DNA from 2 places in the Alteribacillus sp. JSM 102045 genome. Region 2 is predicted to be linked to the other one. Evidence: predicted binding sites of a transcription regulator. Region 2 holds the regulator's gene; the other holds the start of a gene.

Region 1 (6,412 bases), on a different contig from region 2:
TATACAAGTGTTATTCCAAATCTGCTTGTGCCAGGCATTACGGATGCTATACGGGAAGCAGCAGCGAGAAAAGTTTATATATGCAACGGCATGACGCAAGCAGGAGAGACGGACCATTTCTCAGCAGCTGATCATGTAGAAGCCATTTATCATCACACTGGCAAAGGAGTTATAGATACAGTGCTAGTGAATAATGGGGACATACCAGAGCAAATTATTAAACGATATGCAGAGGAAGACGCTGTACCTGTTCTATGTGATGAAAACAGAATAGGAAAACTGGGATTGAGAGTTATTAAAGATGAGTTTATGCAATTTAAAGATAATCTTTTACGCCACAATGCTGTAAAAGTATCGCAATCTTTATTAACTGAACTTTAAATATTGGTTAGGGAAGGCCGCTTCTGTAAAGATACGGCCCGAAAGAGTAAAGGGCGGTGAGCCAACATGTCATCCTTTGCGGCTATGACAAAAAAAGAATTAACTCAGCTTGAAACAGATGATTGCTGTGCAAAAGCTGAACTTGCTGCATTAATAAGAATGAATGGCTCTATTTCTTTTGGAAACAAAGAAATGCTTTTAGACGTTTCTACAGAAAATGCAGCGATAGCAAGACGTATTTATATGTTGATCAAAAAAGTGTACAAAGGAACCGTTGTGGAATTAATGGTAAGAAAAAAGATGCGGCTGAAAAAAAACAACGTTTATTTAGTCCGTATCTCAGAAGATGCACGGGAGCTTTTAAGTGATTTAAGCATTATGGAAGATGGATACCGTTTTATCCGGTCAATATCATCCGACATAATCAAAATGAATTGCTGCAAACGCGCATATTTACGAGGCGCTTTTTTGGCAGGAGGATCCGTGAATCACCCCGAAACGTCTTCTTACCATTTAGAAATTTTCTCGTTTTATGAAGAACATAATAAAGCATTACGTGACTTATTAAATGAATTTCACCTTCCTTCTAAAAGTTTAGAAAGAAAAAAAGGATTCATCTTGTACATTAAAGAAAGTGAAAAAATAACAGAGTTTCTAAACGTGGTAGGTGCTCATCAGGCGCTGCTTTATTTTGAAGATGTCCGCATAATGAAAGATATGAGAAACTCCGTCAACCGGCTGGTTAATTGTGAAACCGCCAACTTAAACAAAACAGTTGGTGCTGCATTAAGACAGGTAGAAAATATTCAGCTCGTTGATAATGAAATCGGACTTCAAAATTTGCCAGAGAAAGTAAGAGAAATTGCAGAGCTTCGAGTAAAACATCAAGATGTCACCTTAAAAGAATTGGGAGAAATGGTCCCTAACGGCCCGGTTAGTAAGTCAGGGGTAAATCACCGCCTACGAAAAATTGATCAATTAGCAGAAAAAATTCGAAAAGGTGAGACGGTACAGCTTGAAAAAACGTAAGTATTGATAATCTTGGATGGAGGAGATGTGAGTGGTAGAAAAAACGGCTGAAGTAAAATTGAAAACAGGATTGCAAGCAAGACCCGCAGCATTATTCGTACAGGAAGCTAACCGCTTTCAATCGGATATCTTTCTAGAAAGAGATGAGAAGAAAGTGAACGCCAAAAGTATTATGGGCGTCATGAGCCTTGCTGTTCGAACGGGCGGCAAGATTCAAATCATTACCGATGGTACGGATGAAGAAGAAGCAATGCAGGCACTCATTGAATTTGTAGAAAAAGAAGAATAAAAAAGCTCCGGCCCTTTTAAGAGGTGCCGGAGCTTTTTTGTTTACTTATACAGTACTTCGTCAATCAAGCCATATTTTTTAGAGTCTTCGGCTGACATGAAGTTGTCGCGGTCCGTATCTTTTTCAATCACTTCAAGTGGCTGGCCAGTACGCTCTGCAAGAATTTTGTTGAGCTTTTCGCGCATTTCAAGGATGCGGCGGGCATGAATTTCAATATCGGCTGCCTGCCCTTGTGTTCCGCCGAGCGGCTGGTGAATCATGACCTCACTGTTTGGAAGAGCAAAACGTTTGCCAGGTTCGCCGGCAGTGAGCAAAAACGCGCCCATTGATGCAGCCATACCGACACAGATGGTGGATACTTGGGGTTTGATGTGCTGCATCGTATCGTAGATTGCCATTCCGGCAGTAATGGAACCACCCGGGCTGTTAATGTAAAGAGAGATATCTTTTTCAGGATCATCCGCAGCAAGGAAAAGAAGCTGTGCTACTACGGAATTGGCGATATTATCATCAATTCCTGAACCCAGCATAATTATGCGGTCTTTCAATAGACGGGAATAAATGTCATAGGCGCGTTCCCCGCGGTTAGTTTGTTCAATTACTGTAGGTATTAGATTCATGTTTATACATCCTCCTATCATATAATACATCCAGCGCTTATCATTGCTGTTGAATCCATGATAACTTAATGGTCAATAATGGTCAAATGATAAGACAGTCCGCTAAGATTAATATGTAAAACCTGGCTGTACTGTTCACCATTATACAGAAAAGATCAGTATATTCCCACCAAACTGATCTTCTCCTGTATTTCGATAAAAATATGATAAACCCTGCATGTATCTTATCCTTTTTTTCTTTATTTCAAACCAAATCCTCTCAACCTTTTTCATTCATTCAAAAGTAAGATATAATAGAAGCAATACTATGATTAACAGAGGGGGAAGAGTGTTATGTTTGGTCAGGAACGCCTTGGAGAAGATATTCGGTTCGAAAAAGAAAACCGGTCTACATTAGAAGAAGCAGCTCTACATTTAGAAGAGATAGCAGCCTCTTTAAGAAAACAAGGAAAAACGACCGTGGAGAATGGAAAGGAGCAAATCACCTTATCTCCTTCTAAAGACGTGCGAGTTTCCTTAGAGTATGTGAAAAAAGGAAAACATCATAAAACTGGATTTTATTTAGAATGGAAAGATTAAATATTTCATTAAATAAATATAATAAATTTTTTGATTTTTCTGTCTTAAATAAAAGTTCAGAGGAAAAAGTACGTGCCGTATATCATATGATATAATAAATATAGAAACCGCTTACAAACGAGAGGAGGAAGCGGCGTGAATCTGGAAATGGGACTGTTTCAACAGCAGACAATGAAGCTTGTTATGACGCAAGAATTACGCCAGGCGATCTCCTTACTGCAGTTTTCTACCCTTGAACTGTCCGAATATTTAGAAGAACAGGCGTTAGAAAACCCAATGATGGAAATTGAAGAACGGAATACTGATTTAAAAGATGAACCTGTATATAATATGCCGGTAATGTGGAATGACGAGCCTTCTGAGATACAAGAGAAAGAAGATCAGGAAATGTCTTCGCCTTTTGATCGAATTAAAGATGACAGAGAAAGGATTTCCGATTATTTAATTCAACAAATCCGCTTTTTGCCAGGCGATGATGATGAAAAAAGAGTGTTAAAACACTTAGCCAGAAACGTTAGTGACAGCGGCTATTTAGAAGGGACATATGAAGAAACAGCTGCTTTGTTTGCTGTTTCGGAGGAACAGTACGAAGCGTGCGTTTCAAAACTGCAAAGCCTAGAACCATCGGGTATTGGAGCTCGCTCATTAAAAGAATGCCTGCTGCTGCAGCTGCAGCGCCAGACTTCAAGAAATCCTTTTGCTGAAACAATCGTAAATGATCATTTGGAAGAGCTGGCCGCCAGAAAATGGAAGAAGATCGCCAAATGTCTTGGCACCTCTTTAGAAGAGGTCCAGCAAGTGTATGATGATGTACAGCGGCTTGATCCACACCCAGGAGCAAGTTTTGGCGGAGGAGACCATCCCGGTCATTTGCTGCCTGATGTTTATGTGGAAAGAGACGGAGAAGACTTCATCGTCCGCTTAAATAATGATGGTCTGCCTAAAATTAGAATGAACCGTCAGTACCGCCACCTTCTTGAAAACAAGGAAGAAGGGGAAGCTGCAGAGTACGCGCAGAAAAAATATAAGCAGCTTGTCTGGCTGCTGAAAAGTATTGACCAGCGTCAACAGACCATTCGAAACATAACAGAAGCGATCGTCCGATTTCAGCATGATTTTTTCAAAAAAGGTCCTTCAGCTATCAAACCCCTTACCTTAAAGGATGTAGCGGAAGCTGCAGATGTTCATGAATCAACTGTGTCGAGGACGACAAATCAGAAATACGTTCAAACGCCTCACGGGTTGTTTGAGTTAAAATACTTTTTCTCAGCGGGGATGAATAACAGCACAGGCGAACAGACTTCAACTTTTGTTATAAAATCGATGATAAAAGAGTTGGTCGTACAAGAAAACAAACAAAAACCTTTGTCTGATCAAAAAATAGCAGAATTTATAAAAGAGGAACACGACATTGCTATATCACGCCGGGCTATAGCAAAATACAGAGGAGAATTGAATATACCTTCATCTTCTAAGAGAAAACGGTATTAACAAAAAGAGGCTGCTTCTAAAAGGAGGCAGCCCTTTTCCTGTTTATTACAAACATCGACTTGCCGCCAAAGATGGGTGCTGTGGCGGAACCATACTTTGTTGCGTTGCATAAAATAGAAAATATGATCGATCTGTAAAAAGGCTGAATCTATGTTAATTGCAGCGAAAAAGGAATCTCCAGCCGCCTTTCCTTTGAACTTTCTAATGTTTAGAAATATAAATACAGGGGCAATATAAAAAATAGATTGTTGCGAACCCAAACATTTATTGTTATGATAAAACAGGAAATTGAAACAAACCTTTTTTTATACCGATGGTGGGACTTAAAATGTCACAGTGGGACAAAAAACGACCCGGTCGAAATTCTGGTGATGGATACATATGAGAAATTTGATTGAATTACAAAAGAAGTTGCAGCCGGACATCCTGGAAGCAATGGAAAAACGTTATCAGATTTTACAATATCTCCGCTTAAAGCAGCCTGTTGGCAGACGGACACTGGCTGGCAGTCTTGACGTTTCTGAACGCGTTCTTCGTGGAGAGGTTATGTTTCTAAAAGAGCAGGGCCTTGTCTATATTGGAAGCGGAGGAATGACGTTAACAGAAGAAGGGGAAGATCTTCTTGAAGGGCTCGAAGAAGTAATGAAATCTGTGTCAGGGCTGACAGATATGGAAGAACGTCTTGCCCGTACGCTCCGTGTCAGTCGAACAATTATTGTATCCGGGAATAGCGATCGTTATTCATGGGTAAAAAAAGAAATGGGAAGAGCATGCGTTCAGCAAATGAAAGAAAAGCTTGCTTCTAAAGATATTGTAGCTGTGGCAGGTGGAACTACACTTGCAGCAGTAGCCGATATGATGACACCAGATTCGAACTTAGATGAAGTGTCATTTGTTCCTGCTCGCGGCGGTTTGGGTGAGAAAGTGGAAATTCAATCGAATACCATCAGTTCGACGATGGCCATGAAAGCCCGCGGGAAGTATAGATTATTGCATGTGCCGGATCAATTAAGTGATGAAACAAGAGAATCATTAATTCTGGAACCCGGCATTAAGGAACTTCTTAAGATAATCCGACAGGCAAAAATGGTCGTCCATGGTGTTGGAGAAGCAGAAACAATGGCTGCAAGAAGGGAAACTAAAGCAGAAACATTAGGATCCTTAAAAAATAAAGAAGCTGTGGCGGAAGCGTTTGGTTATTATTTTGACCGAACAGGCAAAATTGTTCATAAGGAAAAAACAATTGGCCTACAGCTAGATGATCTAACAAGTGAACAGATTGTAATAACAGTAGCTGGCGGAGCCTCCAAAGCAGAAGCCATCACCGCTTATATGAAGTATCGTCCAAGTGACGTTCTAATCACAGATGAAGGGGCAGCTCAAGCAATATTGAATCTATAAAAAATGCCCTGGATAAACATTGGCAAAACCCTGCAGTAGAGACCGTTTTTTGGACGGGATCCCTGCCGGTTTTTATATAAGTATTAAAGCATTATTTTACTTCAAGGAGGAAATTTTCTTATGGCAACTAAAATTGGTATCAATGGTTTTGGAAGAATCGGTCGTGTTGTATTCCGTGCTGCTTTGAAAAATGACGATGTTGAGGTAGTAGCAATCAACGATTTAACAGACGCTGAAATGCTTGCTCACTTGTTGAAGTATGATTCTGTACATGGCAAACTTGAAGAGGAAGTTTCTGTTAATGGAGAAAACTTAGTAGTAGGCGGAAAAGAAATCCGTGTAACAGCTGAAAGAAACCCTGCTGACATTGGCTGGGGAGACGCTGGCGTTGAACTTGTAGTAGAATCCACTGGCCGCTTTGTACAACGTGACGACGCTGCAAAGCACTTAGAAGCAGGAGCAAAGAAAGTTATTATTTCTGCACCTGGTAAAGACGTTGATGCTACATTTGTTATGGGCGTTAACGAAAACACGTATGACCCATCCAAGCATGACATTGTATCTAATGCTTCTTGTACGACAAACTGCCTCGCTCCTTACGCTAAAGTCTTAAACGATAAGT
Region 2 (13,946 bases):
ATGCCGAACACGGAAGTTAAGCTCTTCAGCGCCGATGATAATGAAGGGGCAGCCCTTTGTGAAAGTAGGACGTTGCCAGGCAATGAAAGAAAGCTGTCAGATTAATTTCTGGCAGCTTTTTTATCTTTACTTCTCCAACATTTTAAACGCCCTCCTCTGTCTGCACATGCTCCCCAAAATTTGCATCTAAAAATGTATAATAATATAGTTAGCATACCATTTATATTTTCAAATTACATGTTTAACCCTTTGAATGATTAAAAAGGTTAAAGGGTATACGAGATAAAAAATAATAATATACATAACAAAAAATAGGGAGGGGATATCGATGGATATGTGGCTGGACCAGGAATCTTATACTATTATAATTAGAATTTTAGCAGCAGGTTTTCTTGCTGGCTTAATCGGTATAGAAAGAGAATATAAACGTCATCCCGCTGGTTTCCGCACTCATTTACTAGTCGGCACCGGCGCTTGTTTAGTTATGGTGATGGCTTTGTTTGGATTTCAAAGTTATATGGAAGCCAATGAAGATATTGTACGTTATGATCCTTCTCGACTTGCTTCCTATGTCGTTAGCGGAGTTGGTTTTTTAGGAGCAGGAACTATTATCGTTCAAGGTGTTTCGGTTAAAGGCTTAACGACTGCAGCCTCTATTTGGGTAGTAGCCGCGATAGGACTTGCCGCTGGGGCTGGGATGTATTTTGCCGCAATTTTTACCACAGTTGTTGTCTTATTGAGTTTATTTTTTCTTAATAATGTGGACCGTTTTTTTCGGACATCCGTTCGGCCTGAAAAAATGGAGATAACTGTCTACAAAAATTCCATGGTTTTATCAAAAATTATTTCCACTCTGGAAGAAAATCAAGTGGTGATTAAAAAAGTTAAAGGGAGTACAGATGAAGGGGAAAATAAAGATCACAAATTTATTTATGACATTCATGTCCAAGCTCCAAAAGGTTTAGAGCGATCTCAGCTTTATGAAAAACTTCTTTTGATTAAAGGCATTCTTGAAATTGAAATGGAAATGTCAGAAGAATGATTAAAAAGAATTTGGCTATAATGGATAGTACCGGCTGCTTGAAATTTGCAGGCGGTTATATTATATTTATAGTCAAAGATAGTCAAGGTCAAGACCTTTAAAAATATGGCTGCCAGCAGGAAGGAGGTTGTCCCTGTGCGTAATATTTCTGATGTAATCGAAAAATATTTAAAAGAAATTCTTACGCAAAGTGAGAAGGAATTAATTGAGATTAAACGAAGTGAATTGGCTAAACGGTTCGAGTGCGTTCCTTCCCAAATCAATTACGTTATTAGTACACGTTTTACGACAGAAAAAGGATACATTGTAGAAAGCAAAAGGGGCGGCGGCGGGTATATACGAATTTCAAGAGTGAAAGTCGGAGATCATGCTGAACTTGTCGATCAATTATTGAAGTTAATAAAAGAAGGAATTGATCAGGTCACAGCAGAAAGTATTATTATGCGACTCTTTGAAGAAAAAGCAATTTCAAAAAGAGAAGCCAATATTATGCTTGCAGCCGTAAACCGAACAATATTGTCACTGCGGCATGCAGAAGACCGGGACTTTATCCGAGCAAAAATGTTGAAAGCTATGCTTCACAGCTTACGTTATAAATGAGTATATTGGCTGCGAAGGGAGGAGATCTAAAATGCTCTGTGAAGAATGTCAGCAGCGTCAAGCCACTCTGCATTTCACTAAGATTATAAATGGAAAAAAAGAAGAAATTCATCTGTGTGATGAATGTGCCCATGATAAAGGGGAGCATATCCCTGGTTCAAACAGTTATTCTATCCATGATTTATTATCCGGATTGTTAAACTTTGAACAGCCAATGGGAAAAGGAGGGCCTCATCCTTCAAGAGCTTCAGTACCTAAGCAGTTGGTATGTGATGCTTGCGGGCTTTCATATGAACGCTTTGCGAAGACAGGAAGGTTTGGTTGTTCTCGTTGTTATAAGGCATTTGATCCAAAGCTTGATCCAATTTTTAAACGGGTTCATAGTGGAAATGTTCGGCATGCCGGCAAGGTTCCTAAAAGAGCAGGCGGAAAAATGAAAGTGCAAAATCAGATAGAGAAACTTAGAAAGCAGCTGCAGCATCACATTGAACAAGAAGAATTTGAAGAAGCGGCAAAACTTCGAGACCAAATTAAAGAATTAAATGAAAACATACATGACGGAAAGGGGGATACTTGATGTCACTTCAACGTTTTATTTCAGAGGCAATTAGTCCTTGGATGAAAAACGGCCCCGGTCCAGATGGTGATATTGTTTTAAGTACAAGAATCCGTTTGGCAAGAAACTTAGAAAATTATCCCTTTCCTATTATGGCGTCAGATGAGTCTGCAAATACAATGCTTCACTATACTTCAAAAGAATTAGTAAAAGATCCGTATCAGTCAGTAGGGGATTTAGAAATATTAAAAATGGATGATCTCTCATCTAATGAAAAAAGAGTACTGGTAGAAAAACATTTGATTAGTCCTCATTTGGCAGATAAATCACGTTATGGTGCGGTAATGCTTAGTGACGATGAATCTATAAGCATTATGTTAAATGAAGAAGACCATATTAGACTGCAATGCTTGTTTCGAGGGTTTCAGTTAAATGAAGGACTGGTATTATCCAATGGTTTAGACGACTGGATAGAAGAAAAAGTGACGTTTGCTTTTGATGAAAAACGAGGTTATTTAACAAGTTGTCCAACAAACGTTGGGACAGGAATGAGGGCTTCCGTTATGATGCACCTTCCTGCCCTTGTGATGACACAGCAATTAAATCGTATTTTGCCGGCTATTAATCAGCTAGGACTTGTGGTAAGAGGTATTTATGGAGAAGGAAGCGAAGCTTTAGGGAACCTCTTTCAAATATCAAATCAAATGACACTTGGTAAATCAGAAGAAGATATTGTGGAGGACCTTCGAGGCGTTGTTATGCAGTTAATTCAGCAAGAGCGTTATGCACGAGAGGAGCTTATTCGCACATCAAAAATCCAAATAGAGGATAAAGTATTCCGATCTTTTGGATTGCTTACAAACAGTAGAGTAATGGAGTCAAAAGAAGCAGCAAAGAGATTATCTGATGTTAGACTGGGTATTGACCTTGATTTAATAAAAGGAATTTCGGGTAATATTTTAAATGAGCTTATGATTCTTACCCAGCCAGGTTTTCTGCAGCAATATGCAGGTAAAAATCTTACTCCGGATGAGCGTGATGTGAGACGGGCGGCATTGATCCGTGAGAGAATGAAGTTAGAAAGAGAAGAGTAAGGAATAATTTGGAGGTGCGCATATATGATGTTTGGTCGATTTACAGAACGGGCTCAAAAAGTATTAGCTTTAGCCCAAGAGGAAGCTATTCGCCTTGGGCATAATAATATAGGGACAGAACATATTTTACTCGGATTAATTAGAGAAGGAGAAGGAATTGCTGCAAAAGCACTGCAAGCACTCAACCTTGGCTCTGAACAAATTCAAAAAGAAGTAGAGTCTTTGATTGGAACTGGCCAAGAAGGTTCAAAGACGATACATTACACTCCACGAGCTAAAAAAGTTATTGAATTGTCCATGGATGAAGCTAGAAAGCTTGGGCATTCTTATGTAGGGACAGAACATATTCTGTTAGGGTTGATACGAGAAGGAGAAGGAGTTGCAGCAAGAGTATTAAATAACCTTGGCGTCAGCTTAAACAAAGCGAGACAGCAGGTGTTACAGTTACTTGGTAGCAATGAGGCTTCAAATTCTAATCACCAGCAGGCATCTGGAGCTGGTTCTTCCAACGCTAACACACCGACTCTTGATAGTTTAGCCAGAGATTTAACAGCAGTAGCTAAGGAAGAAGGTCTTGATCCTGTAATCGGGCGGAGCAAAGAAATTGAACGAGTAATTCAAGTGTTAAGCCGCCGTACAAAAAACAACCCGGTATTAATAGGGGAGCCTGGTGTCGGTAAAACTGCAGTTGCTGAAGGTCTTGCTCAATCCATTATTTCAAATGAAGTCCCGGAAATTCTTAGAAATAAACGCGTGATGACTTTAGATATGGGTACAGTCGTCGCGGGAACAAAATACCGAGGCGAATTTGAAGATCGTTTGAAAAAAGTAATGGAAGAAATTCGTCAAGCAGGTAACGTTATTCTCTTTATTGATGAACTTCATACTCTCATTGGTGCTGGCGGAGCAGAAGGTGCTATTGATGCCTCTAACATTCTAAAACCTTCTCTTGCCCGCGGGGAATTGCAGTGCATTGGAGCTACCACACTCGATGAATATCGTAAATATATAGAAAAAGATGCAGCCTTAGAACGTCGTTTTCAACCTATCCAAGTGGATGAACCAACTACTGAAGAATCTATTCAGATTCTCACAGGTCTTCGCGATCGATATGAAGCACATCACCGGGTTACCATTACTGATGAAGCTATCGCTGAAGCTGTGAAGCTATCAGACCGTTATATTTCCGATCGTTTTCTACCTGATAAAGCGATTGATTTAATTGATGAAGCTGGATCAAAAGTGCGCTTGCGCTCTTATACCGCACCGCCTAATTTAAAAGAGCTGGAACAAAAATTAGAAGAAACCCGTAAAGAAAAAGATGCTTCTGTTCAAAGCCAGGAATTTGAGAAAGCAGCATCCTTACGAGATAGTGAACAGCGGCTTCGAGAAGAATTGGAGAAAATGAAAAACGAATGGAAAGAAAAGCAAGGTCAGGAGAATACAGAGGTTACACCTGAAGATATTGCACAGGTTGTAGCTAGCTGGACGGGAATTCCTGTTTCCAAGCTTGCTGAAGAAGAAACTGATCGTCTTCTTAAAATGGAAGACATTTTACACAGCCGTGTGATTGGGCAGGAAGAAGCAGTTAATGCTATTTCTAAAGCAGTTCGCCGTGCCAGAGCCGGCTTAAAAGACCCAAAACGTCCAATTGGTTCTTTTATTTTCCTTGGACCTACTGGTGTTGGTAAAACAGAATTAGCTCGAGCAGTTGCAGAGACATTATTTGGTGATGAAGATTCTGTTATTCGTATAGATATGTCTGAGTATATGGAAAAACACGCGACAAGCAGGCTTGTTGGTTCCCCTCCAGGGTATGTAGGATATGAAGAAGGAGGTCAGTTGACAGAAAAAGTCAGGCGTCATCCGTACTCCGTTATACTTCTTGATGAAGTAGAAAAAGCTCACCCAGAAGTATTTAATATCCTACTTCAAGTGCTTGAGGACGGATTTCTGACAGACTCTAAAGGGCGCCGTGTTGATTTCCGAAATACAGCTATAATTATGACTTCCAATGTTGGGGCAAATTTGTTGAGACGTAATAAAAATGTAGGGTTTACTACTCAAACAGAAGGAGAAAAGTTCCAGGATATGCGGGATAAAGTAATGGGAGAGTTAAAAAATACGTTCCGTCCTGAATTTTTAAACCGTCTCGATGAAATTATTGTGTTCCATAGTCTTGAAAAAGAGCACATTAAGAAAATTGTTGTTCTTATGGCTGAGCAGTTACAAGAAAGGCTGTCTGAACAAGGTATTAAATTTGAATTAACCGAAGAAGCGAAGGATAAAATTTCAGATGAAGGGTTTGACCCCGAATATGGAGCTCGACCATTACGTCGTGCCCTTCAAAAACAAGTAGAAGACCGATTATCGGAAGAGCTGCTGCGCGGGAATATCCAAAAAGGCGATACCGCTGTTATCGATGTGAAAAATGGCGAGTATGTCGTTGAAACGAAAGCGGGAGCTAGAACGTAAAAAAGTATGAGGGAAGTCTAGACTGTCCGATGCATTTACCGGGCAGTCTTTTTCTAACACTGTTAAGAAAGTAAAAGTAAAACTACGGTTTTCAACGTACAGGACCTAATGCCGCCATTGCCACAGGGCATCTCGGGCAATACCTTTCAGGCATGTCAATCGGCGGGTTTTTCTTTAGCAGATTTCCTTTAAAATAGGGATAAAACATATGAGTTGACCGGTAATTGGAATTTTATTTTGATAAAATGCAGGGTGGCATACATAAGGTAAAGTGAGGTTGAAATATGGCGAAACATAAATCAAAGTTTGTTTGTCAGGAATGCGGGTATGAGTCAAGAAAATGGATGGGACGCTGTCCTGGCTGCAATCAGTGGAACACCATGGTTGAAGAATTAGAAAGTCACAATGCCAAAACGAGTGAAAGAAGGTCATTTAGTACTTTATCAGATGGAACGCGTCAGAAGCCACAACCCATTACAAAAGTAACGGGGGAACGCGAACCAAGAATTGATACTTCTTTAAAAGAACTGAACCGTGTTCTAGGAGGCGGTATTGTTCCGGGTTCATTAGTGCTGGTAGGAGGGGACCCGGGGATAGGAAAATCAACGCTGCTTCTTCAAATGACATCCATTTTAGCAACCCGGGATCATAAAGTTTTATATATATCAGGAGAGGAATCAATAAAACAGACAAAACTACGAGCAGATCGACTAGGCGCAAACTCTGAAAAGCTTTATGTTTTTGCAGAAACGGACATGGATACGATTGAAATTGCCATTGATCAAATACAGCCTACTCTTGTGGTGATTGATTCTATCCAAACGGTCCACCACGCTGAAGTTACCTCTGCCCCTGGAAGTGTTGCACAAGTTCGGGAATCTACCTCTATGTTTATGAGAATTGCAAAAACTCGAGGAATAGCAGTTTTTATTGTCGGTCATGTAACAAAACAAGGCTCCATTGCGGGTCCTAAAATGTTAGAGCATATGGTGGATTCGGTTTTATATTTTGAAGGAGAACGCCACCATACCTACAGAATGTTGAGGGCTGTGAAAAATCGGTTTGGTTCCACTAATGAACTAGGCATTTTTGAAATGAAAGAAATGGGCTTAACAGAAGTAAAAAATCCTTCTGAAATCTTTTTAGAAGATCGCACAGAAGGAAGTTCTGGTTCCATTGTGGTTGCTTCTCTCGAGGGAACACGACCAATTTTAGTTGAATTACAGGCATTAATTGCCCCTTCTAGTTTTGCCAATCCCAAGAGAACAGCGACGGGCGTGGATCAAAATCGAATTGCATTATTAATGGCAGTGTTAGAAAAGAGATTGGGAATGCTTCTGCAAAATCAAGATGCCTATATTAATGTCGCTGGAGGGGTAAAACTGGATGAGCCAGCTATTGATCTTGGTATTGCTATTTGTATAGCATCGAGCTTTCGCAATCATGCTTCAAACCCAGAGGATGTAGTGATTGGAGAAATCGGGTTGACAGGGGAGATACGACGGGTCGCAAGAATTGAAGAAAGGATTCATGAAGCAGCAAAACTAGGTTTCAAAAGAGCGATTATTCCTGCAAAAAATAAGGAAGGCTGGAAGGCCCCTGAAAATATAGAAGTATTAGGAGTAACAACATTAGAAGAAGCGCTGGATATTACGCTGGAGGGAAAAGCACCGTCCTGGTAATCCCGCTCGTTCATCTTAAGGAGGAAGAGAAATGCCAGGTAAACAACGTAGCTCATTCATTGGAGAAGTGCTGCATTTCGTCGCGCCAGGCACTCCTCTTCGTGATGGTATTGATAACGTTTTGCGGGCAAACACGGGAGGTCTCATCGCTCTTGGCTATTCAGAAAAAATGAAAGGTATAGTGGACGGAGGATTTTTTATTAACTGCCTATTTACTCCAGCCTATCTATATGAACTTGCAAAAATGGACGGAGCTATTATTTTAAATGCGAAAGGCGACCGAATTCTTTACGCTAATACACAGTTAGTTCCCGATAATACTATTGTTTCGAACGAAACAGGTATTAGGCATCGTACAGCAGAAAGAGTCGCTAAGCAAACTGGAAATCTTGTGATTTCTATATCACAGCGCCGTCAGGTTATCACCTTGTATAAAGGAGAATACCGTTACTCGCTTAAAGATATAGAAACAATCTTAACGAAAGCGAACCAGGCAGTCCAAACCCTTGAAAAATATAAAGTAGTTCTTGATCAAAGTCTAACGAATCTAGGGGCGCTGGAATTTGAAGAGTTGGTTACTTTCCAGGAAGTGTCCCAAGTTATTCACCGTATTGAATTGGTTATGCGGATAAAAAATGAAATCTTAAACTATGTGATGGAGTTAGGAAACGAAGGACGTTTAATAGCAATGCAGTTAAATGAACTTGTCTCTAATTTGGAAGAGGAAACCTTTCATTTGATAAAAGATTATATTGAAGATTCCGATACTGATCCTGGAGCTGTTATTCAAAAGTTGAAGCAAATGACAAATGAAGAACTGATGGATGATGTAGTTATCATGAAATTACTCGGGTATTCTCAACGGCAAAATTCTCATGAACATTCTGTTTCACCAAGAGGTTATAGAATACTTCATAAAATTCAGCGGCTGCCGTCTGGAATAATTAACAACCTTGTTCACAGTTATGACAGTTTAGGAGGTATAATGAAAGCTTCTATTGAAGAATTAGATAAAGTACAGGGAATAGGGAGAACACGTGCAAAAAAAATAAAAGAAGGGCTTAACCGTATTCAGGAACAGTTATTTATTGATCGGCATATATAAATTACAGCTGAGCTGTGATCCCTCTCTTTTAAAAAAAGAGATTGACGTTACAATTTGTTCACGATACAATGAAAATTTATTAAAAACTATGACAATCCAGTAAAAATTTGCTACATTAATATTAAACACTCCCATAAAAAGTAAGATTTAGAGTGGATTAAACTTTCATAGGTTTTAAAAATTAGTATTTGTCCATAATAAGGAAAGGAGGTGCATGTAAAAGTGTTAAAAAGAATAGTGCAGTTGTTTTTTATACTTGCCGGGGCAACACTCGGATTTATTTTTATACCGGAATTTATTTCTTTATTGGATTATAGCTCACTTCCTGAGTGGCTCGGTAACCCTTATATTGGCGGTCTTATTGGGGCAGTTGTTCTCTTTTTGTCTACGTTCTGGTTTGCCGATTACATTGTAAATGGAATGAGAGTTTTAGAGGAAATGATCGTTAAAGCACCAGTCACAGATGTATTATCTGGAACACTTGGATTGGTGTTTGGCTTGGTTGTGGCTTTTCTTATCGGTATTCCACTAAACTCTGTAGACTTTCCAGTAATCAGCTCTGTCTTACCTATTTTTATCACTTTCTTTCTAGGTTATTTCGGCTTTCAGGTAGGGTTTAAAAAACGGGATGAGCTTATGAGCTTATTTCCAGCCAGCCGTGTTGCCGCTAAAAAGAAGGAAGAAGTCGGGCAGGTCTCTAATCTTTCTAAAGTAAAAATTCTGGATACGAGTGTTATTATCGATGGCCGTATTGCTGATGTGTGCCAAACAGGGTTTCTTGAAGGAATTTTAGTTATACCAGAGTTTGTTTTAGAAGAACTTCAACATATTGCCGACTCATCTGACGTCCTAAAGCGAAATCGCGGACGGCGCGGGCTTGACATTTTAAATCGAATTCAAAAAGAACTGGCCATTGAAGTAGAGATTTACGATGGTGATTTTGAAGAAATCCAGGAAGTGGATAGTAAATTGGTGAAACTGGCAAAAGTGAGACAAGGAATGGTTGTTACAAACGATTTCAACCTTAATAAAGTATGTGACCTGCAAGGAGTAGAAGTTTTAAATATTAATGACTTGGCTAATGCTGTAAAACCGGTTGTTCTGCCTGGAGAAGAAATGAATGTGCAAGTGATTAAAGATGGAAAAGAACAAAACCAAGGGGTCGCTTATCTTGATGACGGTACAATGATTGTGGTTGAAGGTGGCCGTGATTATATAGGCGAGACCATTGAAGTGGTAGTAACAAGTGTTCTGCAAACAAGCGCTGGCCGAATGATTTTTGCAAAACCTAAACTTATGGAAAAAGCACTTTAAATCAACTATTAACATGCCTCTGTCGGATGTGTTTATGCCGGTTAACAGAGGCTTTTTTTCTTTTGATAGCAGGAAAAAACGCGGCAGTAATTGCCTAGCAGCAACTTTCAAGTGTATGATAAAAGAGCCTGAAATTAGAATACATATTGGAGAGGTCATATGAAATATGCTGTAGTTATACCGGCAGCTGGTCAAGGAAAGCGAATGCAAGCAGGTCGTAATAAACAGTTTTTAATCCTTGAGAAAAAACCATTAATTATTCATACAGTTTCTATATTTGAAAATGATCCTTTGTGTGAACGCATAATCATCGTAGCAAACGACAATGAGGTAAATGCAATGAAGAAATTGCTGAAGGAATGGAAAATCAACAAGGTGGAGGCTGTAGTACAAGGTGGGAAAGAAAGACAGGACAGTGTGTTCGAAGGTCTTAAGCAACTCGATGCATCTAACCTTGTGTTCATTCATGACGGTGCGAGGCCTTTTGTCACACAGGAGCAGATTCATCGTCTAGCAGGAAAAACAACAGCAGAAGGTGCGGCCGTGCTAGGCGTCAGAATGAAAGATACAGTAAAAAAAGTGAAGGATGGGCTCGTTCTAGAAACAATAGAACGTTCTAGTGTTTGGTCGGTTCAAACACCGCAAGCTTTTCAATTTCACATCATTTATGATGCTTATAAAAAAGCTCAGATTGATGGGTATGCTGGTACAGATGACACTAGTCTTGTAGAACGAATGGGCATTCCCATACATATTGTAGAGGGCAGCTATGACAACATTAAATTAACAACCCCGGAAGACATGGTAGTTGCCCGCGCTATCTTAAACAAGAGAAAGGAGGGGCAATAGTGAGAATTGGACATGGATTTGATGTTCACCAGCTTTCAGAAGATCGTCCGCTTATTATTGGTGGGGTAAACATCCCGCACACCAAAGGTTTAATAGGTCATTCAGACGCAGATGTGTTACTGCATGCGATATCTGATGCCCTGCTTGGAGCAGTAGGAGAAGGAGACATTGGAAAGCACTTTCCTGATACAGATTCTGCTTTTAAAGACGCTGATTCTGCTGAGTTGATGAATCTGGTGTATCGGATCGTAAAAGAGAAAGGATTTATTTTAACAAATGTTGATTGTACCATTATGGCGGAAAAACCTAAGATGGCGCCGCACATCAAGTTGATGCAGTCAACTATTGCTGATATTTTGGAAGCAGAAGAGGAACAAGTGAATATAAAAACCACTACAACCGAGAAATTGGGCTTTACCGGAAGAGAAGAAGGAATTGCAGCTCATGCAGTTGTGCTGCTTCAGCCATTATAGTAATTTTATTCTTTTTCAATTGGTGGTAAAATAGGACAGGTATTTCTTTTTGAGAGATCAACAGAGCTCGTCTGATACTAATATAAAATTGGGAAATGGAAGGTGTAGAAATATGAGCAAAGAAGTAAGAGTGCGTTTTGCTCCTAGTCCAACAGGACATCTTCATATAGGAGGGGCGCGGTCTGCTCTTTTTAATTATTTATTTGCAAGAAGTCAGGGCGGTAAATTTATTATCCGAATTGAAGATACAGATCAATCCCGTAATGTGGAGGATGCCACTGAAAAGCTTATGGACAGCATGAAATGGCTGGGTATTGACTGGGATGAGAGTGTAGATATCGGTGGCCCATATGGTCCGTATCGCTCGATGGAGCGACTTGAACTATACAAAAAGTATATACAGCAGCTTCTAGATGAAGGAAAAGCATACTATGATTATATGACAGAAGAAGAATTGCAAAAAGAACGGGAAGAGCAGCTGTCACGAGGAGAAGCTCCAAAATACAGCGGACGTGACCGTGATCTAACAGAGGAGCAGCGAAAAGCGTATGAAGCAAAAGGAATTAAACCTGTTGTGCGGTTTCGTGTGCCGGAGGGTGAACAAGTACTTATTGAAGATGCTGTACGCGGAGAAGTGAATTTTGAAACCGAAGATATTGGAGATTTTGTTATTGCCCGTAAAGATGGGATTCCTACTTATAACTTTGCAGTTGTCGTAGACGATCATCTGATGAAAATTTCTCATGTAATTAGAGGTGAGGAACATCTATCAAATGCTCCACGGCAAGCATTAGTCTTTGAAGCGTTTGGCTGGGAGAAACCGATGTTTGCCCATGCCTCTCTAATTTTAAATCCAGACCGCCAAAAAATGAGTAAGCGGGATGAGTCCATTATTCAATTTGTAGAACAATATAAAGAACTCGGCTATCTTCCGGAAGCAATTGTTAACTTTCTTGCGTTGCTAGGCTGGTCACCAGTAGGAGAAGAAGAAATTTTTTCTTTAGAAGAGCTGGAGTCTCAATTTAGTTTAGGACGTGTTTCTAAAGCCCCGGCGGTTTTCGATACGGATAAGCTGGCCTGGATGAATAATCAATATGTCAAAGAGGCAGATATTGAGAGGTTAACAAAGCTGGCTCTTCCTCATTTCCAGAAAGAAGGAAAACTCCCGAGTGAATTGTCAGATGAGCAGTATGAATGGGCAAAAAAGCTGGTTGCATTGTATCAGGAGCAAATGCACTACGCAGCTGAAATTACAGAGTTAACAGAGTTGTTCTTTAAGAAAGAAATATCGTATAATGAAGAAACGAAAGAAGTGCTGGAAGGGGAACAAGTACCCGAGGTGCTAGAACAATTTTCTAAAGAACTGGATGCCCTCGAGAGTTTTGAGCCAGATGAAATAAAAGCAGCAACAAAAGCAACTCAAAAAGCAACAGGCCAAAAAGGGAAAAAGTTATTTATGCCTATCCGCGTGGCTGTGACAGGGCAGACTCACGGTCCTGAGCTTCCACATGCTATTTCACTGTTAGGCAAAGATGTGGTTCAAACCAGGCTTCAGCAAGCAAAGAATCAGTAAAAACATAATTAGATTTGAAATATGTTGAAATATGGACCAAAGCGTTGAAGGGAAAAAGTAAGAACAAAACTTCCTGTACAGAGAGAATCACAGCTGCTGAAAGTGGTTCCTGGATTTTGTTCTGAAAATGCCTCCCTGAGTCTTTTGCCGAATTTAAGTAGGCAGAAGCGGCCAACAACCGTTACTTGTTAAAGGGAAAGGCAGAACAGTAACTTTTTGAATCTGCTGCCTTTAAACAGAGTGGAACCGCGCTATATAGAAGCGTCTCTGTGCAGAATATGCATAGAGACGCTTCTTTTCTTTTAAGATATAAAAAATCTATACTTAAATAATCATAATCAATTTTGAATTCGGGAGGTCAGCGGAGAGGAGAGAGGTTCATGTGGAAGACGTTTAAAAATGATATTGATGTAGTCTTTGACCAGGATCCGGCGGCAAGGAGCCGGTTGGAAGTGGTGTTAACATATTCCGGGGTTCACGCCATATGGGCTCATCGTATTGCTCATTGGCTGTGGAAGAAAAAAATGTATTTTCTGGGCAGGCTGTTGTCGCAAATAAGCCGATTTTTCACAGGAATAGAAATTCACCCTGGTGCTGTAATTGGTCAGCGGCTATTCATAGACCATGGGATGGGAGTTGTCATTGGGGAAACCTGTGAAATCGGTGATAACGTAACGATTTATCAAGGGGTAACATTAGGAGGAACGGGAAAAGAAAAAGGAAAGCGTCATCCAACGATAGAAGACAATGTGCTTATTGCTACAGGAGCAAAAATTCTAGGTTCTATGACGATAGGAAAATATTCGAGAATTGGAGCAGGCTCTGTTGTTTTAAATGAAGTTCCCCCAAATTCCACTGTAGTTGGCATTCCAGCTAAGGTAGTTGTTCAAGATGGTGTGAAGGTGAAAAAGGATGAGCTGGCTCATCATATACTTCCTGATCCAGTTGCAGATAAGTTTAACGAACTGGAAAAAGAAATTACAGCGCTCAAAAAAGAATTAGAATCATATAAAGATAACAAAACTGACGGAAGGACCGATGACTGATGGCCATAAAATTATATAATACATTGGCTCGAAAAAAAGAAGAATTTGTACCCCTTCAAGACGGCAAAGTTACAATGTATGTATGCGGACCGACGGTATATAACTATATACACATCGGAAATGCGCGGCCTGCAATA

Evidence for each region. The regulator CtsR, encoded in region 2, represses protease genes until heat stress. The targets are predictions, from matches to a motif close to ATGGTCAATAAAGGTCAAACA.
Region 1: clpP (ATP-dependent Clp endopeptidase proteolytic subunit ClpP) is a predicted target of CtsR. The motif match lies at 2,388-2,408, and genes of this name have one in related genera.

Annotation. Positions count from the first base shown of each region.
Region 1 covers NZ_JBHFQG010000016.1:33,296-39,707, reverse strand. The annotation lists gene ACE1TI_RS12035 (gluconeogenesis factor YvcK family protein) at 1-381, shown strand, start outside; gene whiA (DNA-binding protein WhiA) at 448-1,410, shown strand; gene ACE1TI_RS12025 (HPr family phosphocarrier protein) at 1,442-1,699, shown strand; gene clpP (ATP-dependent Clp endopeptidase proteolytic subunit ClpP) at 1,741-2,319, opposite strand; gene ACE1TI_RS12015 (amphi-Trp domain-containing protein) at 2,653-2,898, shown strand; gene rpoN (RNA polymerase factor sigma-54) at 3,034-4,389, shown strand; gene ACE1TI_RS12005 (sugar-binding transcriptional regulator) at 4,771-5,790, shown strand; gene gap (type I glyceraldehyde-3-phosphate dehydrogenase) at 5,911-6,412, shown strand, end outside.
Region 2 covers NZ_JBHFQG010000037.1:7-13,952, forward strand. The annotation lists partial or broken rRNA gene rrf (5S ribosomal RNA) at 1-81, shown strand, start outside; gene ACE1TI_RS18035 (MgtC/SapB family protein) at 329-1,042, shown strand; gene ACE1TI_RS18040 (CtsR family transcriptional regulator) at 1,178-1,642, shown strand; gene mcsA (protein-arginine kinase activator protein McsA) at 1,674-2,219, shown strand; gene mcsB (protein-arginine kinase McsB) at 2,219-3,292, shown strand; gene clpC (ATP-dependent protease ATP-binding subunit ClpC) at 3,317-5,767, shown strand; gene radA (DNA repair protein RadA) at 6,052-7,449, shown strand; gene disA (DNA integrity scanning diadenylate cyclase DisA) at 7,481-8,554, shown strand; gene ACE1TI_RS18070 (PIN/TRAM domain-containing protein) at 8,777-9,868, shown strand; gene ispD (2-C-methyl-D-erythritol 4-phosphate cytidylyltransferase) at 10,028-10,717, shown strand; gene ispF (2-C-methyl-D-erythritol 2,4-cyclodiphosphate synthase) at 10,714-11,190, shown strand; gene gltX (glutamate--tRNA ligase) at 11,303-12,763, shown strand; T-box leader at 12,799-13,035, shown strand; gene epsC (serine O-acetyltransferase EpsC) at 13,144-13,809, shown strand; gene cysS (cysteine--tRNA ligase) at 13,809-13,946, shown strand, end outside.